DNA from 2 places in the Streptomyces sp. NPDC020801 genome. Region 2 is predicted to be linked to the other one. Evidence: riboswitches for the same ligand, from Rfam matches in the RefSeq annotation. Region 2 holds a riboswitch; the other holds the start of a gene.

Region 1 (8,661 bases), on a different contig from region 2:
GGCCACGTCGCCCTTCGGGGTGCCGCCGATGGCGTCGAGCACCGACTGCTTGTCGATCGCCCACTGCACGGCCTTGCGGCAGTGGATGTTGTCGAACGGCTTCACGTTCACGTTGAGCGCGATGTACTGCGTGGCGCCGGCGTAGGAGTTGTCCGTCTGCTTGGCGTACTTGCCGCTCAGCACCTTCGGCTGGGTCTGCGGCTGCACACCGGTGCCCGCGATGTCACCCGTGATCTTGTCGGCCAGCAGGTCGTTGTCGATCGTGACCGGGTTGACCTTGAACTTGACCTCGATGCGGTCCGGCAGCGCCTTGCGCACCGGGTCCGTCTTGGCGTCCCAGTTCTTGTTGCGGACGAGGGTGGCGCTGCGGCCCTCCTCGTACGACTGGAACTGGTACGGGCCGGAGGAGACGATGTGCTGGACGTACTTGGCACCGTCGTCCTTCGCCTGCGGCACGGGGGCCGTCTGCGAGAAGGTCGCCAGGTAGTCGAAGTCGGCGAACGGCTGGTTCAGCTTGAAGACGATCGTCTGGGCGTCCGGGGTCTCGATGGACTTCAGACCCTCGGCCGACTTGTCCTTGTAGGGGCCCTTGTACTTGTCGCCGCCCACCAGGTAGCTCTTGAAGTAGGTGGGGCCGTTGGACAGGGCCTCGGGCGCGAAGTTGGAGCGCTCGATCGCGTACTTCACGTCCTTGGACGTGATCGGCGTGCCGTCCTGGAACTTCAGGCCCGAGCGCAGGTGGTACGTCCACGTCTTGGCGCCGTCGCTGGGCTTGCCCAGGGACTCGGCGAGGTCGGGAACGACCGTGAGGCCGTCCTTGCCCGCCGCCGGCTTGAACGTGACGAGCGTACGTGCGTACAGCCGCGAGAAGTTCTGCACGAAGCCGTAGTACGTGTTGCCCGGGTCCAGGGAGTCCGGCACGTCGGAGTCCTCCAGCGTGACGTTACCCCCCTTCTTGCTCGACGCGTTGACGATGGAGTCCAGCGCCGCGTCCTTCTTACCGCTACCACCGCTGCCCTTGTCGCTGCCGCCCCCGCCGCCGCACGCGGCGGCGCCCAGCGAGAGCACCATGACCGATGCCACGGCCGCGGTAACCCTTCTCGTCTTCACGTGAGGAAAGCCCCCTCTATTGATGGATCACTTGCTGCGAGGGTCGAGCGCGTCACGCAGCCCGTCACCCAGCAGGTTGAATGCCAGGACGGTGATGAAGATCGCCAGTCCGGGCACGAACATGTACTGCGGATCTGCGGTGTAGAGATCCACGGCGTTGCTGAGCATTCCGCCCCAGGAGGCCTGCGGCGGAGCAATGCCGACTCCGAGGAAGCTCAGCGCGGCCTCGAAGAGAATGTTCGTCGGGATGATCAGCGTCGAGTAGACGAGGATCGGCGCGACGAGGTTGGGGAGCAGTTCACGGAACAGGACGTACGGACCCCGGGCCCCGAGGCTCTGCGCGGCCTCGATGAACTCCCGCTTGCGCAGGCTCATCGTCTGGGCCCGCACGATGCGGCCGATGTAGGGCCAGCTGAAGAAGCCGATCACGAAGATCAGCACGCAGATGCGCAGCGGCAGCCCCTCGAGTCCGAAGAAGCCGTCCTGAACCGAAGCCGAGATGGCGATGGCGAACAGCAGCAGCGGGAAGGCCAGGAAGGTGTCCATCAGCTTGCTGATGATGCTGTCCACCCAGCCGCCGTAGTAACCGGCGACGACGCCCAGGACCGTGCCGATCACCACCGACAGCAGGGTGGCGCCGCCGGCGACCAGGAGCGAGACCCAGGAGCCGTCGATGATGCGGGCGAGCATGTCACGCCCGTACTGCGGCTCGACACCCAGCGGGTGGGACCAGCTCATGCCGCCCCAGCCGCCCTTGGGGGCCAGCAGGGCGGGGTCGATGAGGTCCTGGTGGAACTTGTCGGGGTCGAGCCCGAAGATCCACTCGAGCGGCTTGGCGAGGACCGCCATGAGAACCAGCAGGATGACCACGACGCCACCCGCCACCGCCACCTTGTCCCGCTGGAACCGGGTCCAGGCGATTTGTGTGAGTGAACGCCCTTCGATCTGGCTCTTCTTGGCCCCGGCGAGCACGGCCTCAGGCTGCGCTCCGGCTTCCGCCCCGGTGGTCTCGATCGGTGCGGTCACAGTGACCTGACCCCTCTCGCCGGTGGTGACCGGCCTTTGCCCGCCGCTGTGGGCGGCTTTGGTTCGCTTACCTGCTGCGCGGCGGCGGCCGCGGATGGTTGCGGCTCGACTGTCCAGCGGATCCTTCGATTGGTTCGATCACAGGATCGGTGGCCTCGCGTCTGAGAGGCGAGTCTTCAACGCGCTCACGATCACTCGCCAGAGCTGATGGAGAATGTATGCGCAACCGTGATGCATTACGGGGGATTCCGTTATCCGAACAGCGGGTAGCGGCCCTCGGACACGGGGCAGTTGGGACAGAACGGCAATTCTGGGCGGTTCGGTACCAATCGGCGATGTCTACGCGCGCAGAAATGCGTCGGGCACGTAAAACATGTGGCGGGGCGTGAAGAGCGTGGCGAGCGGCCCCGGCCACGCCCCCGTCAGTAACCGCCCCGGGCCGGCGGGTAGCCGTACCCCGTCGCCGGTGACTGGGCCGGGGCGACGTGGGCCTCACGGTCGTAGAACGGGCGGGAGTTGGCGCGCAGCCACATCGCGACCGGGTCGTACTCGTCGGACATCGCCACGGTGGACACCGGCAAACCGTCCGGGACCGCGCCGATGGACTGCTGCATCATCGCCCGCACCGAGTCGACGGCCGGCGGCGAGGTCTCGTACACATCCAGGCCGATCGCGAGATACGGCGCTCCGAGCGCGGGCTGCACCCAGGCGCGGCGCAGGGCGCGGACCGCCGGCGTGCGGTGGGCGTTCTGCGTGAGCAGGGCGTAGAAGTGCGGGATCTCGATGGCCGGTTCGGACAGCCGGAGCGGGCCGGCCGGCTGGCGGTCCAGGCCGGTGGCCATGCGGCGCAGATCCAGCCAGGGGATGCCGACGCCGCCACCCGGCGCGTGCGGGTTCAGCCACAGGCCGTAGTGATCGGGGTAGAGGGTGCGGGCCACGTCGAGGCCGTCCACCACCTCGTACGACCGGTTCCAGCCACTCGCCGAGAGCTCCTGGGCCGAGGTGACGCAGGGGGCGTAGCCGTGGCCGTCGACCTCCATGTGGCCGTACTGGGCGTCCGGCGAGCCGGCCTGGCCGTGCCACAGCAGCATCCAGACCTGACCGGCGGACGGGGCCGCGAGGGCGCGCAACAGCGCCTCGTAGGCGTCGTAACGCCCGGGCGTCACCTGGCGCAGCATCTGCTCGACCTGCCCGGCCGCGGTGCCGCTGGCGCTCACTTGTACCGCCCCTCCATACAACCAACGTTCCGACCGAGCCGTGCGACTAGCTTAAGCCGCCGCCCGGGAGCCCGGGACGCGCCGTCCGCCGGCGACCCCGGATCGTCCTGGCCGATACCGCCACACTTCGGCGCAGCCGCATACCGGCACGGCCCCGCCCCCTCGCGGTGCCGTCAGTGGCCGTGCCGGTAGAACGGCCGGACCTGGTCCCGCATCCAGTCGGCCACCGGGTCCTGGGCCACGTCCAGCAGGACCAGGTTGACCGGCCACTTGACCGGGACCCGCGTCAGGGCGCGGCCCAGGGCGTCCAGGGGGCGGGCCCTCAGGTCGCCCTCCCACTGGGACAGCTCGACACCTATGAACATCACCGGGTCGGCCGTCTCGATGGCGGCCAGACAGCGGCGGGCCGCCAGGACCACACCCGTCCCCGCGAACTCCGCGGAGGCGGCGGCGAGGAAGTCCACCGGGTCGTCCTGCCAGTCGGGTTCGAAGAGACGGACGCGGCCGCCGCCCGCGGGGCCGTCCAGCGGGGTGCGGCCCGCCCGGCACAGTTCGGCCACGGCCGGCGGCGGCAGCGGGAGGCCGACGACGCCGTCCGGGTTGATCGCGATACCGGCCTGCGGCGGGAGCCCGCGGGCGAACTCCACGGCGGGGGCGATGGTGTACGGCATGTGGGAGCCGGCGACCTGGCGGAACTGCTCCTCGGAGCTGAACACCGGCACATACGCCTGGCCGTCGATCTCCAGCGTGGGCAGGTCCAGCGGACCGCCCTGCGGGCCACGTCCATTGGGCAGCGGCACCCAGAGGAAGCTGCGGGCGAGCACCTCGACGATCCGGGCGCCGGCCGACGGGATGCCGAGGGATGCCGACAGGACCTCCTCCAGCTCGTTGCCGGGCCATCCGCCGTGCGGGTGGGGGTGCGCCTGTGCCGGGAAGTCCGCGGAGAAGTCCGCCGGGAAGTCCATCTGCCTACCGCCTGCTGAGAACCACTGCTGTGACCGAAAGGCTATCGGGTGCGGACGCGGACGCCCGTGGCGCGCGCTCCCTGGTACGGAGCCGTGACCGCATCCGGAGCGGGACGGTCCCCGCACACCCCGCGCGGAGCCACGCCAGGCCCGCCCGCCACGCCCGCGCGCCGCGCCCTGTGCGGAGCCGTACACGCAGACCCTCCGGGGCCACGCGACACCGGCACACCTGACGGGACCGTACGCACGCGTGCCGTGCGGGACCACCCCTCCGCACCCGCTGCGGGACCTCGCCCGTGCCCCCTCGCGCATGAGCGCATGACCGCCTGACCGCCTGACCGCCTGACCGCCGACTTGACCGCTTGACCGCTTGACCGCCGGCGTGTGCCTTCCGACGGGTCCGGGCCGCGTGCCCACGGCCCCTCCCCCAGGACCACGCACGCCCGCCCGCGCGCAAAGCCGCACCCGCGCAATCCGTCCTCATCCCTATACCTGTCCCTATCCCTATCACCGTCCCTATCCCTATCCCTGTCCCTGTCCCTGTCCCTCACCTCGTGAAGCCGATGCGCCGGAGGCCGGTCGCCGCGGTCCGGTCCAGCAGGGTCGCCGAGGCGCAGCCCGGCGGGAAGCCGCCTCGCTCCGCTGCGTTCAGCAGGCGGGTGGCGGCTCGGCGGTGGCGGAGGAAGGCGTAGCGGGAGACGCCGCGGCCGCGCTCGCGCTGGCCGGACAGGGCGGTGTCGGGGGTGACGTCCAGCAGAAGCAGATGCAGCGTGCCGCCGCGGCGGTGGGCGGCGCGGGCCAGCCAGGCCCGGACCCAGGCCTGGGTGCCGCAGTCGTGGACCACGACGCCCTCGCCGGTACGCAGGGCGCGCCGCAGACCCGCGTAGTGGGCGAGGCGGACCAGGGGGCGGTAGGCCGTGTAGGGGAGGTACGGCGCCAGTCGGGCGTCCCATCGATCGCGGGTGTCCTGGGAGTCGATCCGGGTGCCGGGCACCGCCCGCCGCATCAGCGTCGACTTGCCGCTGCCGGGCAGGCCCGTGACCACGACGACGTCGCGCGGGCCGAAGAGCAGCGCGCGCGGGCCGCGGCCGGCCGGCCGCCCGCGCAGATCGCGGACCACCGGCCCGGGCGTCCCCGCCCGCTCGCCGCTCCGCGGCGTCCCCGCCGGGACGCCGGGCCGCCGGGGCAGGGCGAGGACCCGCTCGGGCAGTGCGAGGGCCTGACTCGTCGCGTACGCCGGGGTCCTGTTCACCGTCATCGTCCTCCCCTGGGGTGGTGACAGTTCACCTCCCCGTCGAGTGTAAAGAGAAGGTAATGCGAGGTGTACAGCCGTTTCGTGCGCGTACGGCCACAGGCCGGTTACAAGTGCCGCTCTGCCACAAGCGCGCCGGGCGTGCAATGATGTCCGCGCCAACTGCATACCGGCCGCTTGAATCCGCGCGGGAGAGTTCCCAGCCAGCCGTCTCGCTGGGACGCCGAAGGAGCAAGTCCCTCCCTTGAATCTCTCAGGCCCCGTTACCGCGCGGGCGAGGCACATCTGAAAAGCGGGCCGCTGCCGCAGTGGCTCCACCCAAGGTGCAAACCGTGATCGTCCGTCCTACGGCGGTCATGGCGAACCTCTCAGGTTCCGATGACAGATGGGGAGGACACGAGATCCGTCCTCGCCGTCATGCCTTGGAGACCGACCGATGAGCAGTACCGAATCCCATCAGCCGTCCCATCAGCTCCGTCATACCGCGCTCGACGCGCTGCACCGCTCGCTCGGGGCGACGATGACCGACTTCGCCGGCTGGGACATGCCGCTGCGCTACGGCTCCGAACGCGACGAGCACCTCGCCGTGCGCACGAGGGCCGGTCTCTTCGACCTGTCCCACATGGGCGAGATCACCGTCACCGGCCCGCAGGCCGCCGCGCTGCTCGACTACGCCCTGGTCGGCAACATCGCCTCCGTGGGTGTCGGCCGCGCCCGCTACACCATGATCTGCCGGGAGGACGGCGGCATCCTGGACGACCTGATCGTCTACCGGCTGGCCGAGACCGAGTACATGGTCGTCGCCAACGCCTCCAACGCCCAGGTCGTGCTCGACGCGCTCACCGGGCGGGCGGCCGGCTTCGACGCCGAGGTCCGCGACGACCGGGACGACTACGCCCTGATCGCCGTGCAGGGCCCCGAGTCCCCCGGGATCCTGAAGTCGCTCACCGACGCCGACCTGGACGGACTGAAGTACTACGCGGGTCTGCCCGGCACGGTCGCCGGCGTCCCCGCCCTGATCGCGCGCACCGGATACACCGGCGAGGACGGCTTCGAGCTGTTCGTCGCCCCGGCCGACGCCGAGAAGCTGTGGCAGGCTCTGACCGACGCCGGCGCGGGCGCCGGACTCGTCCCGTGCGGGCTGTCCTGCCGCGACACGCTGCGCCTGGAGGCGGGCATGCCGCTGTACGGGCACGAGCTGACGACCGGGCTGACCCCCTTCGACGCGGGTCTCGGCCGGGTGGTCAAGTTCGAGAAGGAGGGCGACTTCGTCGGCCGCGAGGCCCTGCAGGCCGCCGCCGAGCGCGCCGCCTCGCAGCCGCCGCGCGTGCTCGTCGGCCTGGTCGCCGAGGGGCGCCGGGTGCCCCGCGCGGGATACCCGGTCGTCGCCGCCGGCCAGGTGATCGGCGAGGTCACCTCCGGCGCCCCCTCCCCCACCCTGGGCAAGCCGATCGCCATGGCGTACGTCGACGCCGCGCACGCCGCGCCGGGCGCGCCAGGTGTCGGCGTGGACATCCGGGGCAGCCACGAGCCGTACGAGGTCGTGGCGCTGCCCTTCTACAAGCGGCAGAAGTGACACCGTCGTAGCCGGCCGGGCGTGACGTGGAGCAGTACAGCCCGTACCTCCCGTAAACCGCGTACACCCGTACCTTCCCCCTTGGTCACGCACGTCCCTTTCGCAGTCCCTCATCCACCAGCACTCCCCGCGTACAGGAGAATTCAGGACATGAACAACCCCCAGCAGCTGCGCTACAGCAAGGAGCACGAGTGGCTGTCGCCCGCCGAGGACGGCGTCGCGACGGTCGGCATCACGGAGTTCGCGGCCAACGCGCTCGGCGATGTCGTCTACGCCCAGCTCCCGGAGGTCGGCGACACGGTGAGCGCGGGCGAGACCTGCGGTGAGCTGGAGTCGACCAAGTCGGTGTCCGACCTGTACTCCCCGGTCAGCGGTGAGGTCACCGAGATCAACGAGGACGTGGTGAACGACCCGTCGCTGGTGAACTCCGCGCCCTTCGAGGGTGGCTGGCTGTTCAAGGTGCGCGTCTCGGAGGAGCCGGCCGACCTGCTCTCCGCCGAGGAGTACGCCGCCGAGACCACCGGCTGAGGGCGGACGGAAGCACATGACTGAGCAGATGACCGTTCTCAACACGCCCCTGCACGAGCTCGATCCGGACGTGGCCGCCGCGGTCGACGCCGAGCTGCACCGCCAGCAGTCCACGCTCGAGATGATCGCCTCGGAGAACTTCGCCCCCGTCGCGGTCATGGAGGCGCAGGGCTCGGTCCTCACCAACAAGTACGCCGAGGGCTACCCGGGCCGCCGCTACTACGGCGGCTGTGAGCACGTCGACGTGGTCGAGCAGATCGCCATCGACCGCATCAAGGAGCTGTTCGGCGCCGAGCACGCCAACGTACAGCCGCACTCCGGCGCCCAGGCGAACGCCGCCGCGATGTTCGCGCTGCTCAAGCCCGGCGACACGATCATGGGTCTGAACCTCGCGCACGGCGGCCACCTGACCCATGGCATGAAGATCAACTTCTCCGGCAAGCTCTACGACGTCGTCGCCTACCACGTGGGCGAGGACGGCCTGGTCGACATGGCCGAGGTGGAGAAGCTGGCGAAGGAGTCCAGGCCGAAGCTGATCGTGGCCGGCTGGTCGGCGTATCCGCGGCAGCTGGACTTCGCCGCGTTCCGCCGGATCGCCGACGAGGTCGGCGCGTACCTGATGGTCGACATGGCGCACTTCGCGGGCCTGGTCGCGGCGGGTCTGCACCCGAACCCGGTGCCGCACGCCCACGTGGTCACCACCACGACGCACAAGACGCTGGGCGGCCCGCGCGGCGGTGTGATCCTGTCCACGGCCGAGCTGGCGAAGAAGATCAACTCCGCGGTCTTCCCCGGTCAGCAGGGCGGTCCGCTGGAGCATGTGATCGCCGCCAAGGCAGTGGCCTTCAAGGTCGCGGCGAGCGAGGACTTCAAGGAGCGCCAGCGGCGTACCCTGGAGGGCGCCCGCATCCTGGCCGAGCGCCTGGTGCGGGACGACGTCCGGGCGGTCGGTGTGGACGTGCTGTCCGGCGGCACGGACGTGCACCT
Region 2 (8,661 bases):
GGCCAGCTCGTCGCGGTACCGCTCGATCTTCGCCCGCAGGTCCTCGACGTCGATCTCGCCGTCCTCGGCGGTCCTGACGACGACGACCTTCATGCCGGCCATCGCGGCGCTGGCGGCGTTGGTGCCGTGCGCGGAGGACGGGATGAGGCAGACGGTGCGCTGGTCGTCGCCGTTGGCGCGGTGGTAGCCGCGCACGGCGAGCAGACCGGCCAGCTCGCCCTGCGATCCGGCGTTCGGCTGCAGGGAGACCTTGTCGTAGCCGGTGACCTCGGCGAGCCGCTCCTCCAGCTCACGGATCAGGGTGAGGTAGCCCTGCGCCTGCTCGGCGGGCGCGAAGGGGTGCAGCTGGCCGAACTCCGGCCAGGTCACCGGCTCCATCTCGGTGGTCGCGTTGAGCTTCATGGTGCAGGAGCCCAGCGGGATCATGCCGCGGTCGAGCGCGTAGTCACGGTCGGCCAGCCTGCGCAGGTAGCGCAGCATCGCCGTCTCGGAGCGGTGCTGGTGGAAGACCGGGTGAGTGAGGTAGGTGTCGGTGCGCAGCAGTCCCTCGGGCAGCACCTCATCGGCGGCGGCGTCCACCGCGTCGATGTCACCCGCGACGCCGAAGGCGGACCACACGGCACGGAGCTGGGCCCGCGCGGTGGTCTCGTCGCAGGCGATCGAGACGTGGTCGGCGTCGACCAGGTGCAGGTTGACGCCGGCCGCGCGGGCGGCGGCGGCGATCTGGGCGGCCCGGCCCTCGGCCTTGGCGGTCAGGGTGTCGAAGTAGGCACCGTGGACCACCTCGACACCGCCGGCCTTGAGGCCCTCGGCGAGGATCGTGGCGTAACGGTGGGTGCGCTGCGCGATGGCTTTCAGGCCCTCGGGGCCGTGGTAGACGGCGTACATGCCGGCCATGACGGCGAGCAGCACCTGGGCGGTGCAGATGTTGCTGGTGGCCTTCTCGCGGCGGATGTGCTGCTCGCGGGTCTGCAGGGCGAGGCGGTATGCCCTGTTGCCGTCGGCGTCGACGGAGACGCCGACCAGACGGCCGGGCAGGCTGCGGGCGAACTTCTCGTGTACCGCCATGTAGCCGGCGTGCGGGCCGCCGAAGCCCATCGGGACCCCGAAGCGCTGGGTGGTGCCGACCGCGATGTCCGCGCCGAGCTCGCCGGGCGACTTCAGCAGGGTGAGGGCCAGCAGGTCGGCGGAGACGGTGACCAGGGCGCCCAGCTCGTGCGCCTGGTCGATGACGGGCTTGAGGTCGCGTACGGCACCGGAGGCGCCCGGGTACTGCAGGAGCACGCCGTTGATCTCGCGCCCGGCGATGTCGGCCGGGATGCCCGCGCCGAGGTCGGCGACGACGACCTCGACGCCGGTCGGCTCGGCGCGGGTCTCGATCACGGCGATGGTCTGCGGCAGCGCGTCCGCGTCGACCAGGAAGAGGCCGTTCTTGTTCTTGCCCATGCGCCGGGACAGGGCCATCGCCTCGGCGGCGGCCGTGCCCTCGTCGAGGAGGGAGGCGCCCGAGGTCGGCAGGCCGGTGAGGTCGGCGACCATGGTCTGGAAGTTCAGCAGCGCCTCGAGCCGGCCCTGCGAGATCTCCGGCTGGTACGGCGTGTAGGCCGTGTACCAGGCCGGGTTCTCCATGACGTTGCGCAGGACGACGGGCGGCGTGAACGTCCCGTAGTAGCCGAGACCGATCATCGAGGCGAGGACCTGGTTGCGGTCGGCGAGGGAGCGCAGCTCGGCCAGCACCTCGGCCTCGGTGCGGGCGCCCGGCAGGTCGAGCGCATCGGCGTTCTTGATCACATCCGGCACCGCGGCGGCGGTGAGCTCGTCGAGCGAGCCGTAGCCGACCTGCGCGAGCATCTTGGCCCGGGCCTCGTGGTCGGGGCCGATGTGGCGCTGCTCGAAGGGGATGCCCTGTTCGAGTTCGGAGAGCGGAATGCGCTGGGTGGTCATTGCGGAGGCCTCCTGGTCTGACGCGACCTTCGAGGGACACCACGGCGCGGGTGTCCCGACGGCCTCCCCCTCTGTCATCTCAACCTGAGAGCTTCACCGGGCTGCCCGAGGGCTCCCGGCTTTCACCGTCGGTGAGAGCGGAAGCCGTCGACACCCGCCCTGCTTTCCAGAGTGACCTCGTCCGTGCGGTACGTGGGCCTGAGAGATTCCGGGGAGGATTTGCTCCTTCGGCGCCTCCGATGATGCTGGAGGACTCTCCCGCACGGGGTCAGCAGCCGCTGCCAGCGTACCAGCGGGCCGGGCGCACGGGTCTTCGAGTGGCCGCCCGGCCGAATGTGCTCTTTTGTAGTGCTTACGGAGGAGTCGCGACCAAGTGGAGGGACCGTGCACACCGAGATCGATCCGCGCAATCTGATCGGCCGCAAGGCGTTCGACCGCAATGGCCACAAGATCGGCACGGTGGACGAGGTCTACCTCGACGACGCGACCGGTGTGCCCGAGTGGGCGGCCATACGCACCGGCCTGTTCTCCCGGGACGCCTTCGTGCCCCTGGAGCCCAGCGAACTGGTGGAGGGCGCCCTGCGCGTCCCCTTCGACCGGGCCCTGATCAAGGACGCCCCCGACTTCGGCGTCGGCCGTCATCTGTCCCCGGAACAGGAACTGCAGCTCTACCACCACTACGGCCTCGACGTGGCCCCTCCCCCCACGCTCCCGGACCACGACTTCGGCAAACTCGCGGGCTCGGGCTCGGGCCCGGAGGAGGCCTGAAAAGGATCAGGAACGGGCCTCGGCCGGAGACTCGCCCCCGCCCGCCCCGGTGTCCGCGTCGGGCTCCGCCGCCGGCATGGCGGCTGGTTCGGCCGGTCTTCGGGTGACCAGGGGCAGCGGGTCCACCGGCTCCAGCGCCGGATCGGTCACGCGGAACGTCCGTACCCGGCCCGGCCCGGAGCCGGGGGTTTCGAAGCGGACGGTGACCCGGCCCAGGCCGCTGCCCTGTACCCAGCCGTGCCCGTACTCGGTGTGCCGTACGTCGTGGCCGGCGGGCCAGCGCCGTTCGGCGGGCGCCGGCTGCTCCTCGGCAGATTCGTCCGCCTGTTCTTCGGCAGGGCCCTCCACCCGGCCGCCCGCCGCCTGGGCGAACAGGTCCTCCTGGGTGTAGTCGGCGAGCCCGGTCACGCCCACGCCGAGCAGCCGCACACCGCCCGTCGTGTCCACGGAGTCCAGCAGCCGCGCCGCCGCCTCGCGCACCACCGCCGGGTCGTCGGTCGGCCCGCGCAAGGTCTCGGACCGGGTAAGGGTGGAGAAGTCGTACCGCCGCACCTTCAGCACGATGGTCCGCCCGGACAACCCTGCCCCCCGCAGCCGCCGTACGCACCGGTCGGCGAGCCGTTGCACCTCCAGGCCCACCCGGAGGCGGTCGTGGATGTCCACGTCGTAGGTGTCCTCGACGGACACCGACTTGGTCTCGCGCTCGGCGACGACGGGCCGCTCGTCGTGCGCGAGTGCCATGGCGTACAGCGCGTGCCCATGTGCCTTGCCCAGCAGCCGTACCAGCTCGTCCTCGCCCGCCTCGGCGAGCTCGTCGACGGTGTGGATCCCGGCCCGCCGCAGATGGTCGCCCGTCGCGGGTCCCACGCCCGGCAGGGTCCGCACCGGCATGGGCCCGAGCATGGCCCGCTCGGTGCCCGGCTCGATGAGCACCAGCCCGTCCGGCTTGGCCTGCTCCGAGGCGATCTTCGCGAGCATCTTGGAGGCGGCCAGCCCCACGGAGCCCGTCAGGCCCGTGGCGGCCCGGATTTCGGCGCGCAGTCTCCCCCCGACCAGCCGGGCCGACTCCGCGTCCCAGGCCGCTCCCCCGGCCTCCAGGTCCACGAACGCCTCATCGAGACTGAGCGGCTCCACCAGCGGCGACAGCGCCCGCAGCAGCGCCATCACCTGCTCGCTGATGGACCGGTAGAAGCCGAAGCGCGGCACCAGGTACGCGGCGTTCGGTGCCAGCCGCCGTGCCTGGGCCATCGGCATCGCCGAGTGCACACCGAAGACCCGGGCCTCGTACGACGCGGTGGCCACCACACCGCGCGGTCCGAGCCCGCCCACGACGACGGCCTTCCCGCGCAGGCTCGGCTTGGACGCCTGCTCCGCCGAGGCGAAGAAGGCATCCATGTCGAGATGCAGGATCGTGGGCGCGCTTCTCACATGTCCGATGCTGCACCACACCACTGACAATGGCCCCGCGTGGCCCGGCACTCGCCGAACCACCGGCCCGGGCTCCGCCTGCCGGGTCAGACCGCCCGGTTGCGCCGCCTGGCGAGTTCGTCGCCGGGATTGTGGCCCACCAGGGTCTCCCCGGTGTCGATGCGCTCGCCGTGCAACTGTGACAGCGCGCTCTCCACGTCACGCCACACCACGCCGACCGCGATGCCGAAGATGCCCTGGCCGCCCTGGAGCAGGGCGTGCACCTCGTCGGGCGAGGTGCACTCGTAGACGGTGGCGCCGTCGCTCATCAGCGTCATGCGCTCCAGGTCGCGAAAGCCGCGCTCGCGCAGGTGCTGAACAGCGGTACGGATGTTCTGCAACGACACGCCGGTGTCCAGGAACCGCTTGACGATCTTCAGAACGACGACGTCGCGGAAGCTGTACAAGCGCTGGGTGCCGGAGCCGTAGGCGGGCCGCACACTGGGCTCCACGAGGCCGGTGCGCGCCCAGTAGTCCAGTTGCCGGTAGGTGATCCCGGCGGCCGCGCAGGCCGTCGGACCGCGGTAGCCGATCTGCTCGGACGCCATGGACGTCGCCCCTCCGCCGCTCGGCACGGCCGTCGGTCGCTGCGGAGCGTGGTCGGCCGCGCCGCCGTGAAGCCGGTACGGGACGCCTGCCCCGACACCGCGTCCGGGGGCACCCCCAGCCGTACCGTCGCCGCTGCTTCTCACGCCGACCTCCGTCCTTGACCTGCCTCCTCGACGGTAGGCAGTCACCAGGGGTGCGTCAACGATCGCCACACTCGGCACGCCGAGTGATAATCACCCTAAGAGTGGTTTCCCGTGCCCCACCGCAGGGAACAGCTGGCCGAATGCGCTTGCGGGAGACCTCGGGACGCACTCGCCGGACGTCCGGGGTCACTGGTTGCTGGTGCCGAAGTCCTCCGGCGAGATCTGGTCGAGGAACTCGCGGAACTTCTCCACCTCGTCCTCCTGCTCGTCCGGGATCGCGATGCCCGCGTCGTCGAGCACCGTGTCACTGCCGTAGATCGGCGTCCCCGTCCGCAGGGCCAGCGCTATGGCGTCGGACGGGCGGGCGCTCACCTCGACCCCGCTCGCGAAGACCAGCTCCGCGTAGAAGACACCCTCACGCAGGTCCGTGATGCGCACCTCGGTGAGCTCCTGGCCGACGGCTTCCAGCACGTCCTTGAACAGGTCGTGGGTCAGCGGCCGCGCAGGGGCCATGCCCTGCTGGGCGAAGGCGATCGCCGTGGCCTCGCCCGGCCCGATCCAGATGGGGAGGTACCGGTCGCCTCCCACTTCGCGCAGGAGCACGATCGGTTGGTTGGAGGGCATTTCGACCCGGACACCTACGACATCGAGCTCGTTCACACAGCAACCCTAGGCCGTGCCCGGGACGTTTGGGTAGTCGGGCCGGAAACGGGGAGCCGATCCGGCCGCCGCGGCGCCGCCCGCTCAGGGCAGACGGACGCCCAGGGCAGTCTGCACCAGCGCGGAGTGCAGCCTCACCGTGAGCGCCGCCAGCTCCTTGGTACGGGCCTCGGCGTGAGCCCTGGTCTGGGGGTTGCGGTGCCGCTTGAGCGGAGCCACCACCTGGTCGACGAGACCGGCCTCCCGGTCGGCGGCCGCCTTCATCACCCGCAGATGCCGGGGCTCGATACCAAAACGCCCCAGCTCCGAAATGAGCGAGGCGACGGTGACCGCCTCGGCGTCATAGACCCCGTCCGCCAAGGGGGTGACAAGCCCGTACGACTCCCACTCCTCGAGGTCGCCGCCGTCGATCCCGGCGGCGGCCAGCAGCTCGGCCCGCCCGATCCGGGCCGCCGTGGGTGCCTCGGACGGCACGGGCACCGCCTCGCCGTCGCGCTGCCGGCTCAGCACCGGCAGCTGCACCGCCTCGCCGCGCTCCACCGCGTCCAGATGCTCGCGGATCACCTTCAGCGGCAGGTAGTGGTCCCGCTGCATCCTCAGTACATGGCCGAGGCGCTCGACGTCCTGTGCGCTGAACTTGCGGTACCCCGAGGGGGTGCGCCGCGGCTCTACGAGGCCCTCCGACTCCAGGAAACGGATCTTGGAGATGGTGACCTCGGGAAACTCGTCACGCAGTGAGTTCAGCACCGCGCCGATACTCATCAGTCCACTGTCCGCGGCGGCGGTGCCGTGTCCGGCACCGCCGCTCGGTGTTTGAAGCATGGACCTTCCCTGGGGTCCCCCCGGACGGAGTCCGGGGGAGGTCAGATTCCCTGCCGGCTCGAGTAGAAGACCAGCCGGTACTTGCCGATCTGCACCTCGTCTCCATTGGACAGAGCGACCTGGTCGATCCGCTCCCGGTTGACGTACGTGCCGTTCAGGCTGCCGACGTCGGCCACCGTGAACGAGCCGTCCGGGCTGCGCCGGAACTCGACGTGGCGGCGCGAGACGGTCACGTCGTCCAGGAAGATGTCGCTCTGCGGATGACGCCCGGCCGTGGTCAGGTCGCCGTCCAGCAGGAAGCGGCTGCCGGAGTTCGGTCCGCGGCGCACCACCAGCAGAGCCGAGCCGAGCGGCAGTGCGTCGACGGCCGCCTGCGCCTCCGGAGACAGCATCGGTGTCTGTCCGGTGGCCTCGGCGTCGTAGGCCTCGAGACCGGAGATCGAGATCGTGGACGTCGTCTCCGACGGACGCTCCGGAACCGCGCCACCCCTCAGCGGCGCACCGCAGTTGGAGCAGAAGCGGCTGTTCTCCGCATTGCGGTTACCGCACCTCGTACACACCAGGGCCGACATGGACGGATCCTCCTGCCGCGGCTGCCCCGCCGGGGCATTGGACGCGTACGGGCCGGCGGCAAACCCTCCACCCGTACCTGAGGTTGACGGTTGCCCGAAACCTATGCCGCCCGACTGGGCAGGGTCAACAGACGGCGCGCCCTGACCACCGGAAATGTCGCCACCCGGACCGGCGACCTGATCCCGGAACAGCGGACGCTGACCCTCCGCATCGGGCTGTGCGCGATGGCGGGCGGTCGCGTTGTCGCTGCCCTCTCGCGCGCTCTTGCCGAACAACTTCGCAAACAACTTCACGGGCGATTCCCCTTGACCGAAACAGACCCGCCCGTGGGGCAGGACGAACCCTGACTGCATACACCGGTCGACCCGGACACCTTCACAACGTCCGTATCCACCAGACAGTTTCCACCACGCACCACCCAATCGGTGCGCCGACCCCCCGCAACCTCATGCCCCTGCCGGACGACCGCCATGCACCCCCGGTTCACTGGGAGGACGACCGAGCGTAGTCAGGCCGCTTCGCCGCCCGCAAGGCGTCCACGACGATCTTGTTCGATCGCTCGACCGTCACGGTGGCCTGCTCCTTCTCAAGAGTCTGCACCACGCCTCCAGGGATGTTGAGCGCCGGCTCGAGGTCCTGCGGCTTGCCGATGACCTGGAAACGATAGGGGCGGTTGATCTTGTTCCCGTCGACGTCCACGCTCTTGCCGGAGTCCGTCAGATAGGTGCCGGCGACCACCCGCACACCGTTCACCTGGATCGCCTCCGCACCGGCCGCACGCAGCTCCTGTATCGCGTCGAGCAGCATGTCCGCCTGGACCGTCCCCTTCGTGTCCTCGATCGTCATCGTGATGCCGGGTCCCTGCGCGGCCACGGTGCCCGCCAGAATGCCGAGTTGCTTCTCCTTCTCGACCGTCTGCTTGCGGGCCTCCTCCGCCTGGTCCGAGCTGTTCTCCAGCTCCTGGCGCTGCTTGTCGAGACCCTGCTTCTCGTCCTCAAGACGCTGAGTGCGATCGTCCAGTTCATCGAGGATGCGGACAAGGTCTTCCTGCCGGGCGCCGCGCAGCGCGCTGCCGCTGTCGCTGTTGGACGCGACCTGGACAGCGAGGCCGAAGCCGAGGCCGAACAGCAGCACGGCGACGATGAGTTGGGCCCGGCTCAGGCGCGGCGGCCACAGGCCCTTGACCAGCCGCTGACGCCCGGTGAGCTCCGGCCCGGGCTCCTGTGCGGGGCCCTGACCCCCCTCGGGGCCCTGGCCGGCACCGCGCGCCGCCGTTCCGGCCCCGGGCCCAGGCCCAGGCCCAGGCCCGGGCTCGGAGGCAGCCGGCACTTCTTCGGGGAGTTCCTTGCGCAGCCGGTACTCGGGCCGCTGGGTGCCCGGCCGCGGCGGGGGCTGCTCCTTGCCCGGCCGGGAGCCGGACTGCTCGTTGCCCGATCGGGACGCGGACTGCTGGTTGCCCGGCAGGGGCTCGGGGCGTTCGCTGCGCGGCCCGTTCTGGGGGCCGTTCTGGGCGCCGTTCCGCGGCCCGTCCTGGGCGCCGTCCTGGGGCTGTTCGTCCTGGTGGCTCATCCGTCTCACGCCCGGAACACGTGCCGTCGGATCGCCGCGGCGTTGGAGAAGATGCGGATACCGAGGACGACCACGACACCCGTGGACAGCTGGGCGCCCACACCCAACTTGTCGCCCAGGAAAACGATCAGCGCGGCGACGACCACGTTCGACAGGAACGACACCA

The links. A riboswitch is a leader RNA that binds a small molecule or an ion and turns the genes downstream of it on or off. The one in region 2 is predicted to bind glycine.
Region 1: another riboswitch for glycine. It lies ahead of gcvT (glycine cleavage system aminomethyltransferase GcvT); the one in region 2 lies ahead of gcvP (aminomethyl-transferring glycine dehydrogenase).

Annotation. Positions count from the first base shown of each region.
Region 1 covers NZ_JBIRST010000012.1:235,556-244,216, forward strand. Annotated here, with positions in the region: gene ACH4UM_RS25260 (ABC transporter substrate-binding protein) at 1-1,071, opposite strand, end outside; gene ACH4UM_RS25265 (ABC transporter permease) at 1,138-2,136, opposite strand; gene ACH4UM_RS25270 (enhanced serine sensitivity protein SseB C-terminal domain-containing protein) at 2,559-3,353, opposite strand; gene ACH4UM_RS25275 (enhanced serine sensitivity protein SseB) at 3,527-4,318, opposite strand; gene ACH4UM_RS25280 (AAA family ATPase) at 4,866-5,576, opposite strand; glycine riboswitch at 5,749-5,849, shown strand; gene gcvT (glycine cleavage system aminomethyltransferase GcvT) at 6,007-7,146, shown strand; gene gcvH (glycine cleavage system protein GcvH) at 7,297-7,674, shown strand; gene glyA (serine hydroxymethyltransferase) at 7,703-8,661, shown strand, end outside.
Region 2 covers NZ_JBIRST010000015.1:203,834-212,494, forward strand. Annotated here, with positions in the region: gene gcvP (aminomethyl-transferring glycine dehydrogenase) at 1-1,944, opposite strand, end outside; glycine riboswitch at 2,121-2,215, opposite strand; gene ACH4UM_RS28315 (PRC-barrel domain-containing protein) at 2,329-2,712, shown strand; gene ACH4UM_RS28320 (DNA polymerase IV) at 2,719-4,140, opposite strand; gene ACH4UM_RS28325 (MerR family transcriptional regulator) at 4,227-4,871, opposite strand; gene ACH4UM_RS28330 (bifunctional nuclease family protein) at 5,058-5,531, opposite strand; gene ACH4UM_RS28335 (MerR family transcriptional regulator) at 5,616-6,353, opposite strand; gene ACH4UM_RS28340 (FHA domain-containing protein) at 6,395-7,279, opposite strand; gene ACH4UM_RS28345 (DUF881 domain-containing protein) at 7,410-8,495, opposite strand; gene ACH4UM_RS28350 (small basic family protein) at 8,501-8,661, opposite strand, start outside.